One region of the Paenibacillus sp. NRS-1781 genome, then DNA from elsewhere that is predicted to be linked to it. Evidence: riboswitches for the same ligand, from Rfam matches in the RefSeq annotation. Region 1 holds a riboswitch; the other holds the start of a gene.
The links. A riboswitch is a leader RNA that binds a small molecule or an ion and turns the genes downstream of it on or off. The one in region 1 is predicted to bind glycine.
Positions count from the first base shown of each region.

Region 2: another riboswitch for glycine. It lies ahead of gcvT (glycine cleavage system aminomethyltransferase GcvT); the one in region 1 lies ahead of ACIFO6_RS22845 (alanine/glycine:cation symporter family protein).

Region 1 is NZ_JBITPI010000076.1:23,351-30,834, forward strand. It holds gene ACIFO6_RS22825 (LacI family DNA-binding transcriptional regulator) at 1-108, opposite strand, end outside; gene ACIFO6_RS22830 (Gfo/Idh/MocA family oxidoreductase) at 236-709, shown strand; gene ACIFO6_RS22835 (Gfo/Idh/MocA family protein) at 740-1,729, shown strand; gene ACIFO6_RS22840 (glycoside hydrolase family 1 protein) at 1,758-3,215, shown strand; glycine riboswitch at 3,406-3,482, shown strand; glycine riboswitch at 3,500-3,594, shown strand; gene ACIFO6_RS22845 (alanine/glycine:cation symporter family protein) at 3,754-5,172, shown strand; partial or broken gene ACIFO6_RS22850 (aquaporin) at 5,270-5,600, shown strand; gene glpK (glycerol kinase GlpK) at 5,631-7,124, shown strand; gene ACIFO6_RS22860 (LacI family DNA-binding transcriptional regulator) at 7,383-7,484, opposite strand, start outside.
Region 2 is NZ_JBITPI010000006.1:83,410-90,893, reverse strand. It holds gene ACIFO6_RS02160 (PTS mannitol transporter subunit IICB) at 1-313, opposite strand, end outside; gene gcvH (glycine cleavage system protein GcvH) at 708-1,103, opposite strand; glycine riboswitch at 1,404-1,591, shown strand; glycine riboswitch at 1,592-1,688, shown strand; gene gcvT (glycine cleavage system aminomethyltransferase GcvT) at 1,769-2,869, shown strand; gene gcvPA (aminomethyl-transferring glycine dehydrogenase subunit GcvPA) at 2,989-4,344, shown strand; gene gcvPB (aminomethyl-transferring glycine dehydrogenase subunit GcvPB) at 4,341-5,810, shown strand; gene ptsP (phosphoenolpyruvate--protein phosphotransferase) at 5,928-7,484, opposite strand, start outside.

The DNA of each region.
Region 1 (7,484 bases):
AATCTTGCTTCTCGTCTCCTGGCTCACATGGGGGGACTTGTTTAACACTCTGGATACCGTAGCTTTGGAAAAGCCCGCCAGTTTGGCAATTTGATCAAGATTCGACATGCTGCTTCTCCTCACATATGAAAAATATTTGACATGATACGCGTTACAACGTTTAGGATGCTTATGAGGGCATTACGTCTAGTTTATAGCATCTGTCGATGCATTTCAAAAAAACGTTCCTCATGTTGTGGTATTATTCTGGCAATACTTGCGATATACTCCTCATGGCGCTGATGATTACAATGAAACTATATTATATTACCCGGACAAAAAAGTGATTGTAAAAACTTCTCTGGTGGTGTGCCTGCCTTACCCGCAGTTTACTATTCACGGCACGAAGGGCAGCTTCGTCAAATGGGGAGATGATCAGCAGGAAACCTGGCTGAAAGCCGGCAAGACCCCGGATATGAAAGGTTTCGGACTGGATAATCCCGCTTCCTATGGCAAACTTAAATACGTGCCGCCCGGCAGTAGTGAAGCTATCGAGGAAACACTTGCTACGCCAGTAGGAGATTATGGGCAATTGTATGACTCGTTGTACGAGTCCATTGTCCACGGAGCACCCAAGCTGGTTAAGGACGAGGACATTTTGCTGACAATCGAAATATTGGAAAACGGCTTTAAGCAGCCTTCCCCGTCCATCGTTGATTTCCGGCGATAGGTTCGTTATCAAGAAAGGAGTTACGCTAATATGAAGCTTGGAATAATTGGAACAGGGTGGATCAGCACAGAATGGGTTAAAGCCGTGAAAGAAGCTGGCGGCTGGGAAATTACAGCACTCTTTGTTCGAAATAAGGACAAAGGCGCAGCTTTTGCCGCCGAGTGCCAGCTTGAAAACATTACGCTGTATGACAGTTTGGAAGAAATGGCTCAATCCGATATGGATGCCATTTATATTGCTACCCCCAATTCCTTGCACATGGCGCAAGCGCGTCTATTTTTGGAGCATGGCAAACATGCGATTGTCGAAAAACCGATTAGCCTGACAGAGCAGGAATTGCAGGAGGCTTACGAGTTGGCTAACCGAAATGGCTGCTACCTGCTGGAAGCGGTTCGTCATATCCATGAGCCTAATTTTTTGTGCCTTAAGGACAACTTGAAGCGCGTGGGCAATATCCAGGGTGGCACCTTGTACTCCATGCAATTTTCCTCCCGGTATGATCAGTTGCTGTCAGGAGATACTCCTAATATCTTTTCTCTGTCTTATGGCGGGGGTGCATTAATGGATTTGGGTGTGTATTCGCTGTATTTTGCCATTGATTTGCTCGGAGCCCCGACATCAGGCCTGTACTGTGCCAAAAAGCATGAGAATGGCGTGGATTTGGGCGGCCCGATCCTACTGTCGTATCCCGATTTTACACTGGTGATCCAACTGGCCAAAAATGCTGTAACCACCAACCGTGTTGAAATTTACGGGGACCAGGCCACTATGATCTCCAGTGGTGTCTCTGGTATCACGGACGTAACAGTTCTGGATGTTCGTACTCAGGAAACAGATACTGTAAGTGCTCTGGAAACGCATCATTTCATGTTTTACGAGGCTCAGGAGTTTTATCGGATCATTGCCGAAAAGGACAAGGACCGCTACGAAGAATTGAAGTCATTGAGCATTGAGGTTCAGAAGATCAGCAATGAGCTGCGTTATCAAAATGACATTTATTTTGAAGATGGACAAAAATAACTAAAAAAAGAAAAGAGGCTCTCATCCCATGACTAAGATATTAAAAGGATTTCCGAAAAACTTTCTGTGGGGCGGGGCAACCGCAGCCAACCAATTGGAAGGCGCCTTTGACGTAGATGGAAAAGGATTGTCCAGTGCGGACGTAATTGCCTATGTACCCAAAGCAGAGCGCACAAACGATCATGCTATAGAGATTTCGTCCGAGCGACTTGAAGACATTTTGGCTGGCAAGGTAAATGCCCGTTTTCCAAAGCGCGAAGGTGTGGACTTTTTTCATCATTACAAAGAAGATATCGCATTATTTGCGGAAATGGGCTTTAAGGTATTCCGCATGTCCATTAACTGGTCGCGGATTTTCCAAAATGGTGATGATGCGGAGCCGAATGAAGCAGGACTGCAATTTTACGATAATGTATTTGACGAGCTGCGTAAGTATGGGATAGAGCCACTGGTGACATTGTCCCATTACGAAACACCGCTAGGTCTGACACAGAAATATAATGGCTGGCTTGGTCGTGAAGTGGTACAACACTACGTCAATTATGCCGAAACGGTGTTTACACGTTATAAGGATAAAGTGAAGTACTGGCTGACTTTTAATGAGATCAATGTGATGACGATGAGTCCGTTCACAGGTGGTGGTGTGGTCATTGACCGTGTAGATAACAAGCAACAAGCCATCTATCAAGCCCTGCATCACCAGTTTGTGGCGAGCGCATTGGCGACAAAACGAGGACATGAGATTATTCCTGGCTCTCAAATCGGCTGTATGCTGGCTCGTATGGAAAGCTATGCACATACGTGTAACCCGGAGGATGTGCTGAAAAGTCAGCATGAAAACCAGATGAATCTGTTCTTTACGGATGTACATGCCCGTGGGGAATATTCAAATTATATGAACCGTTATTTTGAAGAAAATAATATTGTTTTGCACACAGAACCCGGCGATGCCGAGATTCTGAAAAACAACACGGTCGATTACATCTCATTCAGCTATTACATGACCTTGACTGTCTCGGCAGGTCCGGAAGGTGAGAAGGCAGCGGGGAACCTGATTGGAGGCGTGAAAAATCCGTATTTGCAATCCTCTGACTGGGGCTGGCAGATTGATCCGATCGGCCTGCGTGTTACGCTGAACACATTATATGACCGCTATCAAAAGCCGCTGTTCATCGTGGAAAACGGCTTGGGTGCATATGACAAGGTGGAAGAAGACGGCTCCATTCACGACACGTATCGCATTGATTATTTGCGCCAGCATATTGCCCAAATGAAGGAAGCGATTACGGACGGTGTGGATTTGATTGGTTACACCAGTTGGGGGCCTATCGACCTTGTGAGTATGTCTACTTCCGAAATGTCCAAGCGTTACGGATTTATTTATGTTGATATGGACGATGACGGTAACGGAACACTGAAGCGCTCCAAGAAGGACTCTTTTGACTGGTACAAAAATGTAATTGTCACTAACGGAGAAGAACTGTAATCCAAGTTAACTGAATATAACCCAATATGGTCTGGGGGTGGGTGCGGCTGAGAACATCATGAGGATGAATTCGGCCAAGTCCGCCCTTATTTTATAGGCTCGTCCTAAAAAAACGAAACACCTTCACAAATTTTTCACTTGTAAAAAGCTGAAAGTTTTCTGTATAATAAAAACAATTTCATATGTCTGGTTGATGTTTGCGGGAGATGGAACGTAAGTTCCGACCGAAGGGGCAAAACTCTCAGGTGCTTGGGCTGATTACAGCAACAAGCGGGACCGTAAACGGACAGAACTCTGGAGAGACCCTTAATTGGGCGCCGAAGGTGCACCGCAGATATCATCTGCTTAAACTCTCAGGCAAAAGGACAGAGACGCGAATAACCTGTGACAGGGGATGCCCTAGGCTTTTTTATGAGCTGTTAGTGGCTGAATCCTGCACAAGATGGTTGTATTTTTTCGTGCCTTTAACCTCTCCAGGAGTCGAATCAGCGGATTTGACTCTTTTTTGTTTTTTAATATGCTAGAGGAGCGGGTTGAAATGAATTTGGTACATGTGCTAGAAATGATTGACAGCTGGATGTGGGGAGCGCCGCTTCTAATTCTCGTCATGGGCACTGGGTTGTGGCTAACGATCCGTCTGAAGCTACTTCAGGTTGTTCGATTGCCCCTGGCGCTCAAGCTAATTGGTAAAGCGCCGGATGAAGGCAGCGGGGATGTCAGTAGCTTTGGAGCATTGAGTACAGCACTCGCAGCTACTGTAGGTACAGGAAGTATCGTTGGCGTTGCGACTGCGATCAAACTGGGTGGACCCGGCTCATTATTTTGGATGTTGGTTGCAGCTTTTTTCGGAATGGCAACCAAATACGCGGAAGGATTATTATCCGTTAAATACCGTGTTAAAGACCGGAACGGACAATTTTCGGGTGGACCCATGTATTATATTGAAAAAGGGCTTGGCCGCCGTTTCAAGCCGCTGGCGATGTTGTTTGCCTTTTCTGGTATTCTTGTAGCGCTATTTGGAATCGGTACTTTTCCGCAAGTAAAGGCTATCGTTTCTTCTACGGAAAGTAGCTTTGGAATACCAACAGTAGTTACAGCAATCGTTATTTCCGTGTTAACGGCTGTTGTAACGATTGGAGGACTCAAAAGTATTGCCAAGGTATCCACAAAGATCGTTCCATTCATGTCGGGGCTCTATATCGTAGTTTGTTTAATCGTTCTCATTAAGTTTGCAGGAGAGCTGCCTCATGCGATCGCTTTAGTATTGCAAGGGGCTTTCTCGACCACATCCGCGACTGGTGGTTTTGCCGGAGCCACGATTATGCTGGCGATGCGAAGCGGGGTAGCCAGAGGTATTTTTGCCAATGAGGCCGGACTGGGCAGTGCACCAATTGCAGCCGCAGCTGCCAAAACCAAATGGCCTGCGGAGCAAGGGCTAATATCCATGACAGGCGTATTTATCGATACGATGATTATTTGTAATCTGACAGGGTTTACGTTGCTAGTTACAGGAATATGGAGTGGAAATGATGATGGAGGTCTGATGACCCAGCATGCGTTTTCCAGTGCCTTTCCGGCTGGGGCAGAGCTCGTGACGATTAGCCTTATTTTATTTGCGTTCACAACGATACTTGGCTGGAACTACTACGGGGAGCGCTGCGTTGAATATTTGCTTGGGGTCAAGTGGATTAAACCGTATCGCTATCTATTCATCGCTCTGGTAGCAGGAGGCGCGTTCATCAAGCTGGAAGCCATTTGGCTGCTGGCAGATATCTTTAACGCCATGATGGCCTTCCCGAACTTGATTGCACTGCTTGGCTTGTCGGGAATTGTAGTTGCTGAGACCCGTACCTATATGGATTCCCTGTACCCCAACAAGAAAAAGGGAATGCTTGCCGGTGCCAGTGCCGGAGCAGCCATAGACATAGAAGAAAAAGGACAAACAGTCAACTCATAAAGGAGTGTCCCTCAGCCACTACAGGTTGGGAGGACACTTCTTTTTTTACTGTAAATATCGTCTTATTCAAGCTCTTTTGATGTTATTGTTGTGGGCTATGACTGGATTCCAAGGGCTTCGGCAAGGCGGGCGGCTAAAAGTCATTGTGGGTTTTCTGGTTGTCAGCATCGGCTTGTCCTTGGGCGGGACGACAGGTTATGCTATTAATCCGGCTAGAGATTTGGGGCCGCGTCTTGTGCATTGGTTGCTGCCGATTGTAGGGTCATTGTTTGGGGGCGCTTTCGAGGGTTGTTTTACCAGATCGTATTTAAAGGGAATATGACTCCAGCTTTTGGATTGTGCTGGGTATGATTGTAGTAGTGCTTATGGTTACCTTTCGTTTCAGCCGTACTTATAAAAGTGATAAAGCTCATAAAATGACAGCATAAAATGGTTTCATTACAGGGGGGAGATTAACGATGGAAAAATATATTTTGTCACTGGATCAGGGAACAACCAGCTCAAGAGCGATTTTGTTCAACAGTAAAGGGGATGTGGTGTACTCGGCTCAGCGGGAGTTTCCGCAATACTTTCCTCATCCCGGCTGGGTGGAACAGAATGCGAATGAAATCTGGAGCTCCATTCTGGGGGTCATTGCATCCTGTCTATCCGAATCCGGTGTAAAAGCGAAGCAGATTGCCGCCATCGGCATTACCAATCAGCGTGAGTCGGTAGCGGTGTGGGACAAAAATACAGGACTACCTGTGTATAACGTACTTGTATGGCAGTCACGCCAAACCTCGGAAATCTGCGAAGAACTGAAGCAGCAAGGGCATGAAGAGCTATTCCACAGTAAAACAGGGCTGTTGATTGACCCGTATTTCTCTGGCACAAAAGTGAAGTGGATACTGGACCATGTAGAAGGTGCGCGCGAAAAGGCGGAACGAGGCGACTTGCTGTTCGGTACGATTGATTCGTGGCTAATCTGGAAGCTGTCCGGCGGCAAGGCGCATGTGACCGACTATTCCAACGCAGCCAGAACGCTGATGTATAATATTTATGAGCTAAAGTGGGACGAAGAGCTATTGGACATTCTAGGTGTGCCAAAAAACATGCTGCCTGAGGTACGGCCTTCTTCCGAGGTATACGCGCACACCGTGGATTATCATTTCTTTGGTCAAAATATACCGATTGCTGGCGCAGCAGGTGACCAGCAGGCGGCTCTATTTGGTCAGGCTTGTTACGAAAAAGGGATGATCAAAAGTACTTACGGCACAGGTTGCTTCATGCTGATGAACACGGGCGATCAACCCGTGGAATCCAAGCACGGACTCATTACAACCATCGCTTGGGGGCTGGAGGAAGGCAAGGTGCAATATGCGCTGGAGGGGAGTGTCTTTGTAGCGGGCTCGGCGATCCAGTGGCTTCGTGACGGTCTGCGCATGTTCCGTGAAGCCAAAGACAGCGAAGCCTATGCAGCCCGCGTGTCCTCTTCGGAAGGGGTGTATCTGGTACCTGCTTTTGTCGGACTGGGCAGTCCGTACTGGGATAGTGAGGTGCGTGGAGCGATGTTTGGCCTGACACGGGGTACCACGAAAGAACATTTTATTCGTGCAACACTGGAGGCACTTGCTTACCAGACGAAAGACGTGCTTGCCGCGATGGAAATTGACTCCGGCATTGCCGTGAAGACGTTGCGAGTGGATGGGGGAGCCGTGCTGAACAATTTTCTGATGCAATTCCAGAGCGATATTCTGGATGCCACAGTAGAGCGGCCTGTGATCCATGAGACGACGGCACTGGGAGCCGCATGTCTGGCAGGCTTGGCGATTGGATATTGGAAGAGCATGGATGAACTGCGCAAGCGTGTGAGGGTGGAGCGATCTTTTGCCCCCGCTATGGATGAAGAAACGCGCAGCAGCTTGTATGAGGGCTGGAAAAAGGCCGTGAACGCGACGATGGCCTACAAGTAACAGCTTAAATGAAGGGTCTCTTCTGGAGCAACGCAATGTCTTTTTCGGTTACATGTAAGACAGTTGAATAGGGCGTTATATTTTATCCGCTCCACCACTGTTGTTTACTCTAAATAAAACTTAAATGCCCCGTAAGATGGATACTTTCTCTCAAAGTGTCCATCTTACGGGGCACAGGCATGTAACACGATGGTGACTCCCTTTTTTGCTAAAGAGTTATAGAAAGCTGACGCACTCTTTGAGATACGCATGGATATGCTAGCCCTGAACCATCGTATGGTTCCAATTTTGCATCGCTCCGCAGGAACTGCGAATGACTAGCTCCGGTTCTACTTTAATACATTTCGTTTCCATTTGTTT
Region 2 (7,484 bases), on a different contig from region 1:
TCGGAATGTCCGCCCCGACAATGACACCCATCGTCATAATGGCCCCGATCACACCTCCGCGCTGTCCGTGAATCATGGTGCCACCCGTATAACCGATCAGCAGTGGCAGCAAATAATTTTTCATCGGATCAACCAGTTGTGCAAAACCCTCATTCGGAAACCATCCGGTCGGAATAAAGAGTGCCGTGATCAATCCCCACGCGATAAAGGCCCCCATATTGGGCATAACCATACCACTGAGAAAACGGCCAAAACGCTGTACGGCAACGCGCGCGCCTCCGTTTGAATTGGACTTTGCGTCCACTGTGCTCATATTCATATCCTCCTTATAGGTAAAAAGCATCACTACCTTTTCTTAAAATTCATACTAAATGACAACGCTATCTTCATCAACGAAATGAAAACGTACTTTCGTCATGAACATTGATGACAACATTTAAATTTAAGGTAAACAGGCGCGAAATCCTTCTGCATAATTCCTCTTAATATGGCCTGTAACATGAGTGTTTAGTCGAAAAACCATCCTGTCATCAGTACAATTTATGTATGAGATCTATCCTCTAAAAAAGATAAAAGAACGTAATTACGCTTTCCAAAAAAGACAGCAAAAAATAGCCGCTATGCCCAATCATCGCGACTATTTTTATACAAAACAGAGCGGACAAACGCCACTCTTATTCAGTTATCCAACCTAATTTGCCCCATTATTACTCATTGGCAGTCAATTGCTCGTACTGATCCGCAGACAGCAGCTTGCTTAGTGCTTTCTCTACATCTTCTCCAAGCTCCACTTCGATCATCCAGCCTTTTTCATAGGGAGACTCGTTCACCAGCTCAGGCGTGCTTTCCAGCGCTTCATTCACCTTCAACACCGTTCCCGTCACCGGAGCGAACAGGTCGGATACTGTCTTTACCGATTCAATAGTACCAATCTCTGCCCCCTGCTCAATCGTTGCTCCCTCCCCAGGCAGCTCCACAAAAACGATATCCCCCAGTTGATGCTGTGCAAAGTCCGTAATACCGATTCGTACCGTTCCATCCTCTGTGCGCTGAACCCACTCGTGTTCCTCTGTGTACCACAATTGCTGCTTCACTTCACTCATCCTGCTCCGCCTCGCTTCCATATGGATTACATCGTTTCGCCTACCCGTCTGTGACAGGTTAAGATTATGACAACAAGAACTCTCATGTCAATAATACTAACAAAAATATTTCACATTTCTCCATATATCGTTCTAACTAAAAATACGACAGGATATAACAAACGCTTACATAACCTTATTTATGAATAAAATGTTTTTAATAATGTTTTTCATGACATTTTTGTTGACATTTCGAATAAATTTGCGTATTAATGGGTTATAACAAGTGCTTTTGGAAATACCCGATAACTGTAAACGCGGATGAACGTGGAGGGAGAGACTGCCAAAACTCGCTAGCTGTTGCCGCCTGTGAAAACAAGGTAGCCAGCGAGTGGAATCAAGCTGTTACCGGCAGGGCCGGATGACGTTTAGCTGATCCAAGGGCAGCGCCGAAGGAGTAAACCTGCACCGCAGGTGAATCTCTCAGGCAAAAGGACCTCTGCCGGACGCATCTCTGGAGAGCATTCGCCATACAGGCGGATCACCCAAGGGGAAACCTGGTACGCACCGGGGTAACTCTCAGGTATCAAGGACAGAGCTGAAAAAAAGTGTGTGGACTGCGGTCCATACGTTTTTTTCGGCCTGTCTTTTTTGTTTAGCTGATCACACTGGATAGGAGTGAAAAAATGACTAACTTGCGAAAAACGCCGCTGTATTCCTCCTACGGCACGCTGCCGGGGGTTCGTTGCATTGATTTTGGCGGCTGGGAGCTGCCTGTACAGTTCAGTGGCATTCAAAAGGAGCATGAGGCCGTCCGACAACGTGCGGGAATGTTCGATGTATCGCATATGGGTGAATTCTTGGTCGAAGGCCAGGAAGCCGAAGCATTTCTGCAACAGGTGACGACGAACGATGTCAGTCAGTTGGAGCCAGGTCAGGCCCAATACTCTCTCCTGTGTTACCCGGATGGAGGTGTAGTAGACGACCTGCTTGTTTACTGTAAAGGGTCGGAGCGTTACATGCTCGTTGTGAATGCCTCCAATATCGACAAGGATTGGGATTGGCTGCTTCGCCATGCTCCTGCATCCGTTCATCTGGAAAACGTATCAGATGCGTTAGCACTGCTGGCGTTGCAAGGACCTGAAGCTGCTCGTATTACCGCAGCCGTGACAGACGTGGACATTACGAATCTGGCATCCTTCCGATTCCGTGAGGATGTGCAATTGTTCGGGGCAAAAGCGCTCGTCTCCCGCACCGGGTACACGGGTGAAGACGGTTTTGAATTTTATGTGCCCGCTGTGGATGCACCGGCAGTGTGGGACGGATTGCTTCGCATCGGTGAGCCGCATGGTCTGGTTCCCGCCGGACTTGGGGCCAGGGATACGCTGCGCTTCGAGGCACGGCTGCCGCTGTACGGACAGGAGTTGTCCGCTACCATTTCCCCACTGGAAGCTGGTTTAGGCTTCTTCGTCAAGCTGAATAAGGGGGATTTTATCGGGAGAGAGGCCCTGCAACGTCAGAAAGAACAAGGTATTCCACGCAAGCTGATCGGACTGGAAATGCTCGACCGCGGCATCCCACGTGCCCATTATCCCGTTTTTGCGGAAGGACAGCACATTGGCGAGGTCACAACGGGAACCCAGTCGCCCACCTTAAAGCGTAATCTGGGTTTGGCTCTAGTGGACAGTCGTTTCAGTTCCCTATCCACACCGTTGGAGGTCGAGATTCGTGGCAAGCGCCTGCGCGCCGAGGTGGTAGCAGCGCCCTTTTATAAACGTCCACGCTGATTTAATACTATAACTATCGTGATCCATTACTAACGCTGCCCCGTTCGCAATCGTTTATTAATCATTTGTTAATCGTTCTACGTTTTTACGATTTTGTTGGTTGAAAGGAGCCAGACCCAATGAAACAGCATCGCTATCTTCCCATGACTGAACAGGATCAAGCCGAAATGCTACGCGCGGTCGGCGCATCGTCTATCGACGATTTATTCAGCGATATTCCTGAGGCGATCCGGTATAAGGGGGAGCTGCCCCTGTCTTCTCGGTTAGACGAAAGAGCCTTAACCCGCCACTTATCAGGACTGGCCGGGCAAAATGCCAATACAGACACGCACGCCAGCTTTCTCGGCGCAGGGATTTACGATCATCATATTCCATCCGTTATCCAGCATATCACTTCACGCTCGGAATTTTATACGGCCTACACTCCCTATCAACCGGAGGTAAGCCAGGGCGAGCTGCAAGCCATCTTCGAATTCCAATCGTATATATGCGAATTAACAGGCATGGCTGTAGCCAATGCCAGTATGTATGATGGAGCGACTGCGCTGGCAGAAGCAGGCTCATTGGCCGCCGCTGCCACCCGCCGCAAGCAGCTCATCGTATCGCGGACCGTCCATCCAGAGGCACGCCAGGTGCTAGCCGCCTATGCGCGCGGGCTGGATTTGGATATCGTGGAAATCGGCTGTGCAGATGGTGTAACCGACATGAAAGCATTAGCGACAGCCATATCGGAACAGACGGCGGCTGTTTTGGTCCAAAGCCCTAATTTTTTCGGGGCCGTAGAAAATCTGAAGCCGATGGCTGACCTGATCCATGCGCACAAGGGTCTTATGGTCGTCAGCGCCAATCCGCTGGCGTTAGGCCTGCTGGAAGCACCCGACAAGCAGGGTGCGGATATTGTCGTAGGAGACGCGCAGCCGCTTGGCATCTCCTCCTCCCTCGGCGGCCCGACCTGCGGCTACTTTGCCGTTTCTCAGGCTCATATGCGCCGTATCCCCGGCCGTATTGTGGGCCAGACCACAGACCGTAACGGCAAACGTGGCTTCGTGCTGACCTTGCAGGCACGGGAACAGCATATCCGCCGGGAAAAGGCCACCTCTAATATATGCTCCAATCAGGCACTGCTCGCTTTATCTGCCTCAGTGTATTTGTCCGTCATGGGTAGACAGGGCATCGCGGAAGTAGCCGCGCTAAACCTGCACAAAAGCCGCTACGCATTGGAGCAATTACTTGGATTGAAGGGCATAACCGCCTCCTTTACCGCACCCACCTTTAACGAGTTTGCCCTGCGGTTACCTGAGAGTACGGATATAAATAAACTGCAAGCCGAATTGCTTGCCGCCGGATTTATCGGCGGCTACGATTTGGGCCAGAATTATGAGGAATATGCGGGTCACATCCTGATTGCCGTGACAGAGCAACGAACAAAGGAAGAGATCGATCAATTCGTACACATCTTGGGGGGATTGCTATGACGCATACTACAGGACAAGATCAGGCGCTCATTTTGGAATTGAGCAGACCCGGCCGTATCGCCTATTCACTGCCTGAATGCGATGTTCCCCGGCGTCCGGTGGCAGAGCTTTTGCCGGATTATGCGCAGCGCAGCGAGCCTGCGGCATTGCCCGAGGTATACGAAGTAGACGTTATTCGACATTATACAGCACTGTCACGGCGTAATTTTGGCGTGGACAACGGATTTTATCCCCTCGGCTCCTGTACGATGAAATACAACCCCAAGGTGAACGAGGATGTCGCCCGTTATGCAGGCTTCGCCAAAATCCATCCGTACCAGCCGGAGGACAGCATCCAGGGCGCCATGGCGCTGCTCCATACGCTTCAAAACGATCTGGCCGCGTTAACCGGCATGGATGCCGTCACCCTTCAGCCCGCCGCGGGCGCCCATGGCGAATGGACCGGGCTAATGATGATCCGCTCCTACCACGAAGCGCGTGGTGAGCGGCGTACCAAGGTGCTCGTGCCGGATTCCTCGCACGGAACGAACCCCGCCAGCGCCACTGTGGCAGGCTTCGAAACGGTCACCCTCCCCTCCACACCGCAGGGGCTGGTGGATCTGGACGCGCTGCGTCAAGCCGTAGGCAACGACACCGCTGCGCTTATGCTGACCAACCCGAACACGCTCGGGCTGTTCGAGAAGCAAATCGCTGACATTGCCGCGATTGTGCATGAAGCGGGTGGCCTGCTCTACTATGACGGCGCGAACTCCAACGCCATTATGGGGATCACCCGCCCCGGGGATATGGGCTTTGACGTGGTGCATCTCAATTTGCACAAAACGATGAGTACCCCACATGGCGGAGGCGGGCCTGGCGCGGGACCTGTCGGGGTAAAGCAGCGGCTCATTCCGTATTTGCCCAAGCCGCTTGTTGTGCGTGATCCACAGGGAATGTACCATTGGGACCTAGAACAGGGAGATTCTATCGGACGGGTCAAAGCCTTTTACGGCAATTTCGGCATTCTCGTCCGTGCCTATGCCTATATCCGCAGCTATGGTCCTGACGGCTTGAAGCGGGTATCCGAATGTGCCGTACTTAATGCCAATTATATGATGCATCGGCTGGCTCCGTATTTTGACATCCCTTATCCGGGATATTGCAAGCACGAATTTGTGATGTCCGGGCGCGCCTTAAAGAAATTCGGAGTGCGTACACTTGATGTTGCCAAGCGATTGCTCGATTTCGGCTACCATCCGCCTACGATTTATTTCCCGCTGAATGTAGAGGAATGTATCATGATCGAGCCGACAGAAACGGAAAGCAAGGAGACGCTTGATGCCTTCATTGACACCATGATCCAAATTGCGCGGGAAGCGGAGGAAACGCCTGAATTGGTGCTGAATGCTCCATATACCACTCCAGTCACGCGACTGGACGAAGCAACTGCAGCTCGCAAGCCAATATTGAATTGCTCATGCAGCTAAAAGCAAACTCCAATTTTGGGCATACAAAAAAGCCGGTATCTGTTAGATACCGGCCGCTGTATGTAGACAGCCATTTTTGTTGGAAAAAGATATACCTTGAAAAGGTGATACCCTTCCTTAGCCTTCAATGCTTTGAACCAATTCAACAACCTGCTCGGCTGTTTGCATGTCCAAAGCTTTTGCAGCCAGTTTCTCCATGTCCGCGCGGGACAATTTCGAAATTTGACTGCGTGCTGGCAGAATGGAAGTGGCACTCATGCTGAACTCATCGAGTCCCAGACCCAACAGCAATGGAATTGCTGTTGTATCCCCTGCCATTTCACCGCACATACCAACCCAGCGTCCTTCACGGTGAGCGGCATCAATAACCATTTTCACTAGACGCAGAATGGATGGGTTATATGGTTGATACAAATAAGATACCCGTTCGTTCATGCGATCCGCTGCCATCGTGTACTGAATCAGATCGTTCGTACCGATACTGAAGAAATCAACTTCTTTTGCGAATTGGTCAGCCAATACCGCTGTAGAAGGAATTTCTACCATGATGCCCAACTGAATTTCTTCAGATACGGCTACACCCTCGGCTACCAGCTTTTCCTTTTCCTCCAGCAACACAGCTTTGGATTCACGGAATTCATTCAGCGTAGCAATCATCGGGAACATGATCCGCAGGTTACCATGTACACTTGCCCGCAGCAAAGCACGCAATTGAGTACGGAAAATATCCTGACGATCCAGACACAGACGAATAGCACGGAATCCGAGGAACGGATTCATTTCTTTCGGCAGATCCAGATAAGGAAGCTCTTTGTCGCCACCGATGTCCAACGTGCGGACTACAACCGGTTTGCCTTCCATTCTTTCCAGAACGGTTTTGTATGCTGTGTACTGTACTTCTTCGGATGGAAGCTTATCGCGTCCCATGTACAAGAATTCAGTACGATACAAGCCGACTCCTTCGCCACCATTATCCAGTACACCAGCTACATCGTTAGGCGTACCGATATTAGCTGCCAGCTCGACGTGCACACCATCGACGGAAACCGTAGCTTCGCCGCGCAGCTTGCGCCACTCTTCGCGTTGCTTGTCGTATGCCACCTGTTTTGCTTGGTATTCCGCAACGATCTCTTCGGAAGGGTTCACAAATACGTGACCGTCCAGACCGTCGACGATAATCAAATCGCCGCTTTTAGCTTGGGACAATATATTTTTCGTTCCTACAACCGCAGGAATTTCAAGTGAACGAGCCATAATAGCCGAGTGCGAAGTACGTCCGCCGATGTTGGTTGCAAAGCCTTTAACAAATTCGCGATTCAGCTGAGCCGTGTCGGAAGGTGTCAAATCCTCTGCAAGTACAATCGTTTCTTCGGCAATTTCTGCAGGACTGACAAAATGAACACCAAGCAGGTGATTCAGGATCCGCTTGGTTACATCCCGCATGTCCGATGCGCGTTCTTGTAAATAAGCACTTTTCATGTTTTCGAACATGGAAATAAACTGTGAAGCTACTTCGTTCAGAGCATAGTCAGCATTAAGCTGCTCGTCTCTGATCTTGGCTTTAACTGGATCGATCAGTTCAGGATCATTCAGAATCAACAGGTGAGAAGCAAAAATTTCTGCTTTTTTCTCGCCCAGTTCCTGTAAAGTTTTTTCCTTAATCGCTTCCAATTC